Regions from separate parts of the Pseudomonas sp. 9_2_1 genome, predicted to be linked through region 1. Evidence: riboswitches for the same ligand, from Rfam matches in the RefSeq annotation. Region 1 holds a riboswitch; the other holds the start of a gene.

Region 1 (5,546 bases):
GATTCTCTAAGTTACGTTGCGTTTCTATAGACAATTGATGCCATGACGGCACGGGCCTGTACGGCCCGTGCCCGCCCGGTCACGGCCTGCGTTCAAAATTCTTTGCCGCTGCCGCGGCCAGGTCCGGCGGCAAGAAGTCCTTGTCGGGGTTGTAGTCGGCCTTCAGGTACCGCCCCAGGTCCTGCAAGTCCTGCGGGCTCAGTGTGCCGGCCGCCTGCTTCAGGCTCAGGTTGTCGAGAATGTAGTCATAGCGGCTGTTGTTGTAATCCCTCACCGAGGTGTAAAGCTGGCGCTGTGCATCGAGCACGTCGACGATGTTGCGTGTACCCACCTGATAGCCGATTTCAGTGGCTTCCAGTGCGCTCTGGTTGGAAATGATCGACTGTTTGCGTGCCTGTACCTGCTCCACGTCGGTGTTCACCGCGCGGTGCAGGTTGCGGGTGTTTTCCACCACCTGGCGGCGCAGGCTCTCGCGCTGTTGCTCGCTCTGGCTCAGGCGCTGGTAGGCCTCGCGAACCTGGGAACTGGTCAGGCCACCGCTGTATATCGGGATATTCAACTGCAGGCCGACACTGGTCTGCTCGACATCGCCGCTGTAGCGCACCCCCAGCTGCGACGGGTTGGTGAAGCCGAGGCTGTCGTTGTCACCCTTCTGGTACTTGGCGACTGCGTCCAGGGTTGGCGCGTGGCCGGCCTTGCGCTGGCGCAGGGTCTCTTCGGCGGCAGAAACGGCGTAGTTGGTCGCCAGCAGGTTGAGGTTCTGGCGCCCGGCAGTTTCGACCCAGGCCTTGGCGTCGTTGGGCGTAGGCACCCGGATCGGCAAAGTATGCACCACGCCCTGGATCGACGAATACTCACGGTTGGTCAGGGTCACCAGTGCTTCGAAGGCATCCTGCACCTGGCGCTCGGCAATGATCCGGTTGGCGCGTGCCGTGTCGTAGCTGGCCTGCGATTGCAGCACATCGGTCTTGTCCGACAGGCCCACATCGAAACGCTCGTTCGACTGGTCCAGCTGGCGCTTGAAGGCCGCTTCTTCAGCCTTGGTCGCGGCCAGGTTGTCCTGGGCGCGGAGCACGGCGAAGTAGTTCTGCGCGGTCTGCAGGATCAGGTTCTGCTCGGTGGCCGACAGCTCCAGCGCCGCCTGTTCGTTGACGGCTTCGGCAGCCTGCAACTGGAACCAGCGATCGGCGCGGAAGATAGGCTGGGCCAGGGTAGCGCTCCAGGAATTGCCGCTGCGGTTGGAGGTGATCGACGGTTCGTCCAGCTTGGTGCGGGTGTTCATCATTTCGGCACCGGCCGACAGGTTGGGCAGCAAACCGGCGCGGGCCTGCGGCACCACTTCGCGGCGTGCGCCATAGTCGGCGCGGGCGGCGGCCAGGTCGGCGTTGTTGTCCACCGCCTCCTGGTAGACGCTGACCAGGTCGGTCTTCACCGTTTGGGGCACGTCCGCTGCCCAGGCCACTCCGTTGGACGCACAAGACACGGCTATCGCCAGTGAGAGTTTGCGCAGCATAGAGGCAATCCTTGTACGAAATTTAATTACTGAACTGTTGAGTATCGAGCGATGCGCCAGTGTAGTGCCATGCGCCCCCGGCAACAATCGCTCGGTACGCCTTTCATCATCCGCGCATTTACCCGCTTGGCTTTGCCGACCACTCCAGTCTAGACTGCGCGTGTTCTTGTCGGGGTGCCTTGAATCAAAGGCTGAGATCGCAGAGGTGCGGATCCCGTTGAACCTGATCAGGTTAGCGCCTGCGTAGGGAACAAGATTGCTCGCCTTCCCGGGGAGCCTCTTGTGCCAGGTCCGGGATTGTCACAGCTGCATGCAGCTTTCAGGCACCCCCATATCCGGCACTGCACCCGTCAAGGGCTGCGTCCGCGTCTTTCAGGTTCATCCCCGACATTCCACTGCTAGGAAGCCGTCTGGAGAGCCTGTGATGAGCAAACAAGAAAAAGCGATCAACCTCAGCGAATCGGCACAAGTCGATCAGCAATCCGTGCAACCGTTCCCGCGTTCGCGCAAGGTCTATGTCGAAGGCTCGCGCCCGGACATTCGCGTACCCATGCGCGAAATCAGCCTGGACGATACGCCGACCGATTTCGGTGGCGAGACCAACGCCCCGGTGCTGGTCTACGACACGTCCGGCCCGTACACCGACCCTGATGTGATCATCGACGTGCGCAAGGGCCTGGCCGACGTGCGTTCGGCCTGGATCGACGACCGCGGGGACACCGAGCGCCTAGGCGGCCTGAGCTCCGACTTTGGCCAGCAGCGCCTGAACGATGCCGACCTGGCCAAGCTACGCTTCGCCCATGTGCGCAACCCGCGCCGCGCGAAGGCCGGTGCCAACGTCTCGCAGATGCACTATGCCCGTCAGGGCATCATCACCGCCGAGATGGAATACGTGGCCATCCGTGAAAACATGAAGCTGCAGGAGGCCCGCGCCGCAGGCTTGCTGAACGATCAGCATGCCGGCCACAGCTTCGGTGCCAACATTGCGAAAGAAATCACCGCCGAATTCGTGCGTGAGGAAATCGCCCGTGGTCGGGCGATCATCCCGGCCAACATCAACCACCCGGAAGTGGAGCCGATGATCATCGGCCGCAACTTCCTGGTGAAGATCAACGGCAATATCGGCAACAGCGCCCTGGGCTCCTCGATCGAGGAAGAAGTGGCCAAGCTGACCTGGGGCATCCGCTGGGGTTCGGACACGGTCATGGACTTGTCCACCGGCAAGCATATCCATGAAACCCGCGAATGGATCATCCGCAACTCGCCGGTGCCGATCGGTACGGTGCCGATCTACCAGGCCCTGGAAAAAGTCAACGGTGTGGCCGAGGACCTGACCTGGGAGCTGTTCCGCGACACCCTGATCGAGCAGGCCGAGCAGGGCGTGGACTACTTCACCATCCACGCTGGTGTGTTGCTGCGCTATGTGCCGCTGACCGCCAAGCGCGTCACCGGCATCGTCAGCCGTGGTGGCTCGATCATGGCCAAGTGGTGCCTGGCGCACCACAAGGAAAACTTCCTGTACACCCACTTCGACGAAATCTGCGAAATCATGAAGGCCTACGACGTCAGCTTCTCGCTGGGCGACGGCCTGCGCCCTGGCTCGATTGCCGACGCCAACGACGCCGCACAGTTCGGCGAGCTGGAAACCCTCGGCGAGCTGACCAAGATCGCCTGGAAGCACGATGTGCAGTGCATGATCGAAGGCCCCGGCCACGTGCCGATGCAGCTGATCAAGGAGAACATGGACAAGCAGCTGGAGTGCTGCGACGAGGCGCCGTTCTACACCCTCGGCCCGCTGACCACCGACATCGCCCCGGGCTATGACCACATCACCTCGGGCATTGGTGCGGCGATGATCGGCTGGTTCGGTTGCGCCATGCTGTGCTACGTCACGCCCAAGGAGCACCTGGGCCTGCCGAACAAGGACGACGTCAAGACCGGCATCATCACCTACAAGATCGCTGCACATGCCGCCGACCTTGCCAAGGGCCACCCGGGCGCGCAGATTCGCGATAACGCCTTGTCCAAGGCGCGTTTCGAATTCCGTTGGGAAGACCAGTTCAACCTGGGCCTGGACCCGGACACTGCGCGTGCCTTCCACGACGAAACCTTGCCGAAGGAATCGGCCAAGGTCGCGCACTTCTGCTCGATGTGCGGGCCGAAGTTCTGCTCGATGAAGATCACCCAGGAAGTCCGTGAGTACGCCGCCAAGATCGAAGCCGTCGACGTCACGGCCGAGCAAGGCATGCGCGAGCAGGCCGAGCGGTTCCGCCAGACAGGCAGCCAGCTGTACCACAAAGTCTAAACCGCTGCGCTGCCCCTTGTAGGAGCGGCCTTGTGTCGCGATGGGCTGCGAAGCGGCCCCGGCAATTTCAGCTGTGAAGCTGAAAACCTGGGGCCGCTCTGCGGCCCTTTCGCGAGACAAGGCCGCTCCTACAGCGACCGCGTACATTCCAATACTTTGCCGAGTATCAACAAGCATGACCACGCCTAGCCAGTTTTCCCCCGACCACCCGGTCCCCACCCACCAGCGCATCTTCGGCGCCCGCGACCTGTTTTCGCTATGGTTCTCCCTGGGCATCGGCCTGATGGTGCTGCAGGTCGGCGCCATGCTGGCGCCGGGCCTTGGCCTCGCCGGCGCAGTGCTGGCCATCGCTCTGGGTACTGGTGTCGGCGTGCTGCTGCTGGGCGCCGCCGGCGTCATCGGCAGCGATACTGGCCTTTCTGCCATGGGCACCCTGAAACTCAGCCTGGGCGGCCATGGCGCGCGCCTGCCGGCGCTGCTCAACCTGCTGCAACTGGTGGGCTGGGGCGCGTTCGAGATCATTGTCATGCGCGATGCCGCCAGCCTGCTGGGTGCGCGCGCATTCGGCGCAGAAAGCGCCTGGAACAGCCCGATGCTCTGGACCCTGTGCTTCGGCGCCCTGGCCACCCTGTTGGCGGTCAGCGGCCCGCTGGCGTTTGTGCGCAAGGTGCTGCGGGCCTGGGGCATCTGGGTGCTGCTGGGCGCTTGCCTGTGGCTGACCTGGAACCTGTTCGCCAAGGCCGACCTGGCGCAGTTGTGGAGCCGTGCGGGGGACGGTTCGATGTCGCTGGCCGTGGGCTTCGACATCGTCATCGCCATGCCGCTGTCCTGGCTACCGCTGATCGCCGACTACTCGCGTTTCGCCCGCAACGGCAAGCATGTGTTCGGCGGCACGGTGATCGGCTATTTCATCGGCAACACCTGGCTGATGAGCCTGGGTGTGGCCTACACCCTGGCCTTTGCCGCCAATGGCGAGGTCAATGCCTTGCTGCTGGCACTGGCGGGCGCCGGCATGGGCATTCCGCTGCTGCTTATCCTGCTCGACGAGTCGGAAAAGGCCTTTGCCGATATCCACTCGGCAGCGGTTTCCACCGGTGTGCTGTTGCCGCTGAAGGTCGAGCACCTGGCGCTGGCCATCGGCGTGCTGTGCACCCTGATTGCCTTGCTGGCGCCACTGGCACAGTACGAGAATTTCCTGCTGCTGATCGGGTCGGTGTTCGCGCCGTTGTTCGGCGTAGTGCTGATGGACCATTACGTGGTCCGTCGCCGCCGCCTGCCGGCACAGGTGGGTGGCTTGCACTGGCAGGCGCTGCTGGCCTGGGCGGTGGGCGTTGTGGCTTACCATGTGATCGCCGCGCAGGCACCTGACCTGGGGGCGACCCTGCCGGCATTGGTGCTGGCAGGGCTACTGCACGGGCTGCTGAGCTTCAGCCGCGGCCGGGAAACAGCTCAGGCTTGAGCACGCCGTTCAGGCGCGGGTAGGGGATTTTCAGCTCCACGTGGCCCATGGAGTAGGGCGCGATAGCATAGACCTCGTACTTGACCACCACCGCGCCGTACGTCAGGGCGACGTGCGGCGACTGCTTGAATGGCCAGGTCTTGACGAACTCGGCGTCCTTGTCCATGCCTACACTGATCAGCCAGGCGCGGTGCGACTCCTCGACGGTTTTCCAGAAGGTGTCCTCCTGGCCTGGCACCAGCATGTCCTGCAAGGTCAATACCTTGTCC
Region 2 (5,546 bases), 2.5 Mb from region 1:
TGCTCCATCCGACCGCATCGCATTCAAGCCATGCGCCGTACTTGTGGGAGCCTGGCTTGCCGGCGATGGGCCGCAGAGCGGCCCCAATTGCTTAACTGACTGGCATTCAGCTGTGCCCTGCCAACTTTAGAGCAACCGTTGCACCTGCGCCGGGGTGCGCCGCATCAGTACCTTGCCATGGCGCACCGACACCAGCGCATGCCCCTGGCTGCGCACCATCTCGTAATCGTCTGGGGCCGAGAGCAGCAACAGGTTCGCCGGCCGCCCGACCTCGATGCCGTAGCGCTCGCCCAGGTTCAGGGTGCGGGCGCTGTTGTCGGTAATCAGGTCCAGGCAGCGCTGCAGGTCGTCGTAGCCGAGCATGTGGCAGATATGCAGCCCGGCCTCGAGTATGCGCAGGATGTTGCCGTTGCCCAGCGGGTACCACGGGTCGACGATGGAGTCCTGACCAAAGCACACGTTCATGCCGGCACGATCGATCTCGGCCACGCGGGTGACACCGCGTCGTTTAGGGTAGTTGTCGAAGCGCCCTTGCAGGTGAATGCTCTCGGTCGGGCACGACACGAAGTTGATGCCCGACAGCTTGAGCAGGCGGAACAGCTTGTAGCAGTAGGCATTGTCATACGAGCCCATGGCCACGGTATGGCTGGCCGTTACCCTGCTGCCCATGTCGCGTACCCGGGCTTCTTCGGCCAGCACTTCGAGAAATCGCGATTGCGGGTCGTCGGTTTCGTCGCAGTGCACATCCACCAGGCAGCCGCTGCGCTCGGCCAGGTCCATCAGGAACTTCACCGACGACACGCCCTGGTCGCGGGTGTTTTCGAAATGCGGAATACCACCGACGACGTCGGCGCCAATCGCCACCGCTTCGGTCATCAGCGCCCGGCCGTTGGCATACGACTCGATACCCTCCTGCGGGAAGGCAACGATCTGCAGGTCGACAAGCTCGCGCACTTCGTCACGCACCTCGACCATGGCCTTGAGCGCGGTGAGCGCGGGGTCGGTTACATCGACATGCGTGCGCACATGCTGGATGCCGTGGTCCACGAGCATGCCGATGGTTTTTTTCGCGCGGGTCTTGATGTCATCGTGGGTGGTGATTGCCTTGCGCTCGGCCCAGCATTCGATGCCTTCGAACAGGGTGCCGCTCATGTTCCACCTTGGTTCGCCGGCAGTAAGCGTGGCGTCCAGGTGGATATGCGGTTCGATGAAAGGCGCCACCACCAGGTTTTGCCCAGCGTCCAGGTCATCGGCGGCGCGTGGTGTCACCGGCTCGGGCTGGGGCACGATGGCGGCGATGCGCTCGGCGTTCAGTTCGATGCGGAACAGGCCGGGTTTGCCGCGCAGTCGGGCGTTGAGGATGTTCATCGAGGATCTCCTTGGGCTTTGCATTGCTCACACATCATAGCGGTTCGAGCCCTTTGATTTGGGAGATTTGCATCAGGGCTGACAGGCGCTGAAAATCCTGGGGCAAACACCTCTCAGCCCCCAATCACCCCCCATCCAACCCCATCTGCCAGAAATCAGCCTCAAGGCTCGACGCCTGGCCAAAAATACCGACCAGTTCGCCAAACCGCTGCTCGGTCATGCTCCGCGCCGCCAGCTCATCCAGGTGCTTGCGCGCTGCCGCTGCCACGCCCTGATACCCGTCCCCGGCATACTCGCCAATCCACTCGCGGTACGGGTGGTTGCTCAAGTCGCCGATCTGCTCTGCCAGGGCCCGGCCGATCTCGGCATAACCGATCACGCACGGCGCCAGTGCCACGTGCAGCTCCAGCAAGTCGCCCGCTGCACCGCAGTCCAGCACATAACGGGTATAGGCCACGGTGGCCTGGTGCTCGGGTGCCGCCTCGATGTCGGCCTGGGTCAGCCCCCAGCGCGCGCACAGGCGCAAGTGCAGCTCGGTTTCATCCAGAATCGCCGCCAGCCCCGCCTGTGCCGCGCGGATGTCGGCCGGGCGGCGACTTTTGTAGGCAGCCAGGGCCCAGGCGCGGGCGAACTGGACAAGGAACAGGTAGTCCTGCACCAGGTACGTCCGAAACGCCGCCTCACTCAGCGTGCCCTCGCCCATCTGCCGCACGAAATCATGGTCGACATAGCTGTGCCACTGGGGCTCGGCAGCCGTCTTCAGGCGCTGGAAGATGTCCATGCTCATTTGACCTCCGGGTACACGGCGTCGAAGAAGGCCAGCTCCAGCGCCACGGTGCGCTGGTAGAAGTCACTCGCCAGTGCCGCCTCCTGCGGGCCGACGCGGTCCAGCTCGCTTTGCAGGAAGGCGACGAACGCCTGAAACGCCGGGTTGTCGTGCAAGGTGATCCACTCGGCATGGACGAAATTGGCCGGCATGGGTTTCGGCGCTTTCAGCGCCCAGTCCAGGTACAGGCCTTCGGCAACGTTGAGCACGGCCAGCGCCGCCGCGTAGGAGCGGGTCGCCGCCGCTTCGCGCATGATTGCCTTGAAGCCCGCCGTTGGCGCGCTATCGGCCGGCTCGCTGCGTTGTGCAGGGCTGACGTCGAGGGCCTCGAAGGCGCGCAGGAAGTAGGTGTTCTCGTCGCTGCTGATCATTCCGGCAAAACGCCCGAAGCGCAGGCGCGCCTCGAAGCTGTCGGTGCTGGCGATGGCCGCGCCCAGCAAGGCCAGGAAGCTGTCGAGGAAGCGGTGATCCTGCACCAGGTAGTCGACCATGATCGGGTCAGGCAGGCTGCCGTCGCACAATTGGGTCACGAAACGGTGGCCAACGGCCGCCGACCAGGTCGGCTCGCTCTGGCGGCGCAGGAACTGGCTGAAGCGTTCGGTCATGTTGCTGTCCTTGAAGGGGGTGACAGCGAGACCTTGGAAGTTGGCATGGACAGGCCCCGCAGTGAGGCCGGCAAAAAGGCAGGTTTTGAATCCCATCCCTTCGCCGGCATGATCCGGATCAGGTTCGAAGGGTCACCGCGCTGCAGAGCTCAGCGGTTTCTCAGCCCGTTGCCGGGCTCCCCTTGGTGGCGTTCAGGTATACCCCAGGGCGCCCCGGCTGTCACTCCCCCACTCCCCAAAACGTGGGCAACCGGTGCCCCGCTACTGGGGACTTATCCCCATTATTGACGCGCGGTTATTTAGCGCGCTTCAGGCGCCGCAAGGATTTGTTTAACAAAGCATTACAGAAATATCTGTTGGCACAACCATTGCTCAGGCCCTTGAACCAGGCAAAACGCCATTGATGGCTCCCAGCCATATAGCCGTGAGCGAGGCACAAGGCAATGAAAACACCTGCCATGATCCACCCTGCCAGGCATGCATTCCAGCTATCTACCGTCACAGCGCTGATGCTCAGCCTCGGGCTGATCACAGCAGTGGCCTCGCCGCTGGATGACAATAGCCAGCCACCACCGACCGATCCGTCCTATTACTCTGATCAGCCCGACGACCCCACGCCGGCTCTGCTAAACCTCAATACCTTGAAAGAAGCCAACGAGGGCTCGCTGGAACTCACTGATGGCGTGTATGGCGACCGTTCGACGGTGCGTATAGACAACGTGCTGCCTCCCGCGCTGCAAACCTCGGACCGGTACCCTACCAACGGCAAGCCCAGCCCGTTGTTCGGCGCCCAACCCTTCACCCAGCAACTGCTGCTGTTTGAAGAATTCGGGCCGGAAAAACTCGACCCGGCACTGCCTCCGCCCGACCTGACATTCCCGGTCCCCACGCTCGGCGCCGCCCCTGCACAGGACCCCAACGTGGTGGCCCGCAGCGGCCCCAGCGGCACCGCGCTGGAAGCATTCCTCAAGCAGCCAGGCCTGTACCCCTTCCCCACCCAGTACGCCAACGTGCTGGACCGCAACCCGTGGAAGGCGCAGATCGAAATGTTCCTCAACCGCCACCCGGTGGGTTCGCCGGCAGAAGGCCGGCCACCAGGAAAAGGCTGGTCGCACCAGCGCTGGAACGAGTTCTACCCGCAGGCGGCGTTCAAGACCGCCCAGGCCGGGGCGCGGATAAACCTGGGCCTGCGCGATCGCAAGCAGCTGCACAACTATGCTGCCGGTGAGTTCGCGCCGGGCGGGCTGTACTACCAGACGTCCGATATCCCGACCACGCTGGGTACCACCAAAGGCATCGATACCCGATTCCACCCCAACTTCCCACTGCAGAACCACAAGTCACTGTGGACGTTCGACGGCACCTTCCCGCCCAAGCTGCTGATGGTGCGCTACGGCCAGCCAATCCTGATGCGCCACTACAACGCCCTGCCGATCGACCCCTCGGCCAACGGGGGCTTTGGCCTGCATACCATTTCGACCCACGAGCACAACGGCCACTCACCGGCTGAAAGCGACGGCTTCGCCAACGCCTACTTCTTCCCCGGTCAGTACTACGACTACCGCTGGCCCGTGCAGCTGGCCGGCTACGACACCATCAACACGCGTGCCCAGGACCCGCGTGCGGCGTTCCCCTGCGCGCCAGGTGAAACGCTGTTCGTCAACGATGACTCGCCAGGCCTGAAAACCTGCCAGAACGGCAGCATCAAGATTCGTGGCGACTGGCGTGAAACCATGAGCACCCACTGGTTCCACGACCATATGATGGATTTCACGGCGCAGAACGTCTACAAGGGCAACGCCGTGATGATGAACTACTACAGCGCCCTGGACCGCGGCAACGAGGCGTTGCAGGATGGCGTCAACCTGCGCTTCCCCAGCGGCTCGGGCATGCCATGGGGGAACCGCGACTACGACGTGAACCTGGTGATCGCCGACAAGGCCTGGGATGCCAACGGCCAGCTGTGGTTCAACCCGTTCAACACCGATGGCTTCCTGGGTGACCAGATCCTGGTCAACTGGCAATACCAGCCCAAGCTCAAGGTGCGTGCGCGCAGCTACCGCTTCCGCATCCTCAACGGCTCGGTGTCGCGCTACTTCAAGTTTGCCGTGGTACGTGAAATTGCGGGCACCAGCGGTGAGTTCAAAGGCCCGTCCGGCTCCAACGTGTCGTATGCGCGAGTGCCGTTCCACATGATCGCCAACGACGGCAACATCATGGAACACGCCGTGCCGTTCGACGGCACCATGGACCTGAATGCCGACGGTAACCTGCAGGACAACAACGGTATATTGCCGCTGCAAGGCATCGCCGAACGCTACGACATCATCATCAACTTCGCCAAGAACGGCATCAAGGCCGGCGACAAGCTGTACTTCGTCAACCTTGAGGAGCACCGCACCGGCAAGGGCCCGGAAGGCACTATTTCGCTGGCCGATGTGCTGTCGGGAAAATACAAGGCAGTGATCAAGCAGACCAGCAACGGCCCGCAGTGGGACAACGGCGACCCTGCAGTCGGCAAGTTCCTGCAACTGCTGGTACAGCCGTACGCCGGTCAGGACCTGAGCATGGACCCGGTGGCCTACGAACCGGCCAAACCGGGCAAGGCTGAAGGCTTGAAAATGCTGCCGCTGCCAATCGACCGCAACTCGGCAACCGACCAGGCCAAGATCAAGGATGCCCGCCACCGCGAGTTCATCTTCGGCCGCTCGGACGGCACCGACACCACCCCGTGGACGATCAAGACC

Evidence for each region. Region 1 has a riboswitch for thiamine pyrophosphate ahead of thiC (phosphomethylpyrimidine synthase ThiC). Riboswitches for the same ligand answer to the same signal wherever they lie in the genome.
Region 2: it holds a riboswitch for thiamine pyrophosphate, as region 1 does, so the genes downstream of both, AC5O5I_RS14195 (TenA family protein) here and thiC (phosphomethylpyrimidine synthase ThiC) in region 1, are expected to answer to the same signal.

What each region holds. Positions count from the first base shown of each region.
Region 1 is NZ_CM181239.1:5,615,554-5,621,099, reverse strand. Features, by position in the region: gene AC5O5I_RS25555 (carbohydrate binding domain-containing protein) at 1-38, shown strand, start outside; gene AC5O5I_RS25550 (TolC family outer membrane protein) at 80-1,513, opposite strand; TPP riboswitch at 1,674-1,780, shown strand; gene thiC (phosphomethylpyrimidine synthase ThiC) at 1,938-3,818, shown strand; gene cytX (putative hydroxymethylpyrimidine transporter CytX) at 3,994-5,277, shown strand; gene AC5O5I_RS25535 (RsiV family protein) at 5,246-5,546, opposite strand, start outside.
Region 2 is NZ_CM181239.1:3,153,509-3,159,054, forward strand. Features, by position in the region: gene codA (cytosine deaminase) at 127-1,368, opposite strand; gene tenA (thiaminase II) at 1,493-2,155, opposite strand; gene AC5O5I_RS14195 (TenA family protein) at 2,152-2,799, opposite strand; TPP riboswitch at 2,878-2,992, opposite strand; gene AC5O5I_RS14200 (Ig-like domain-containing protein) at 3,243-5,546, shown strand, end outside.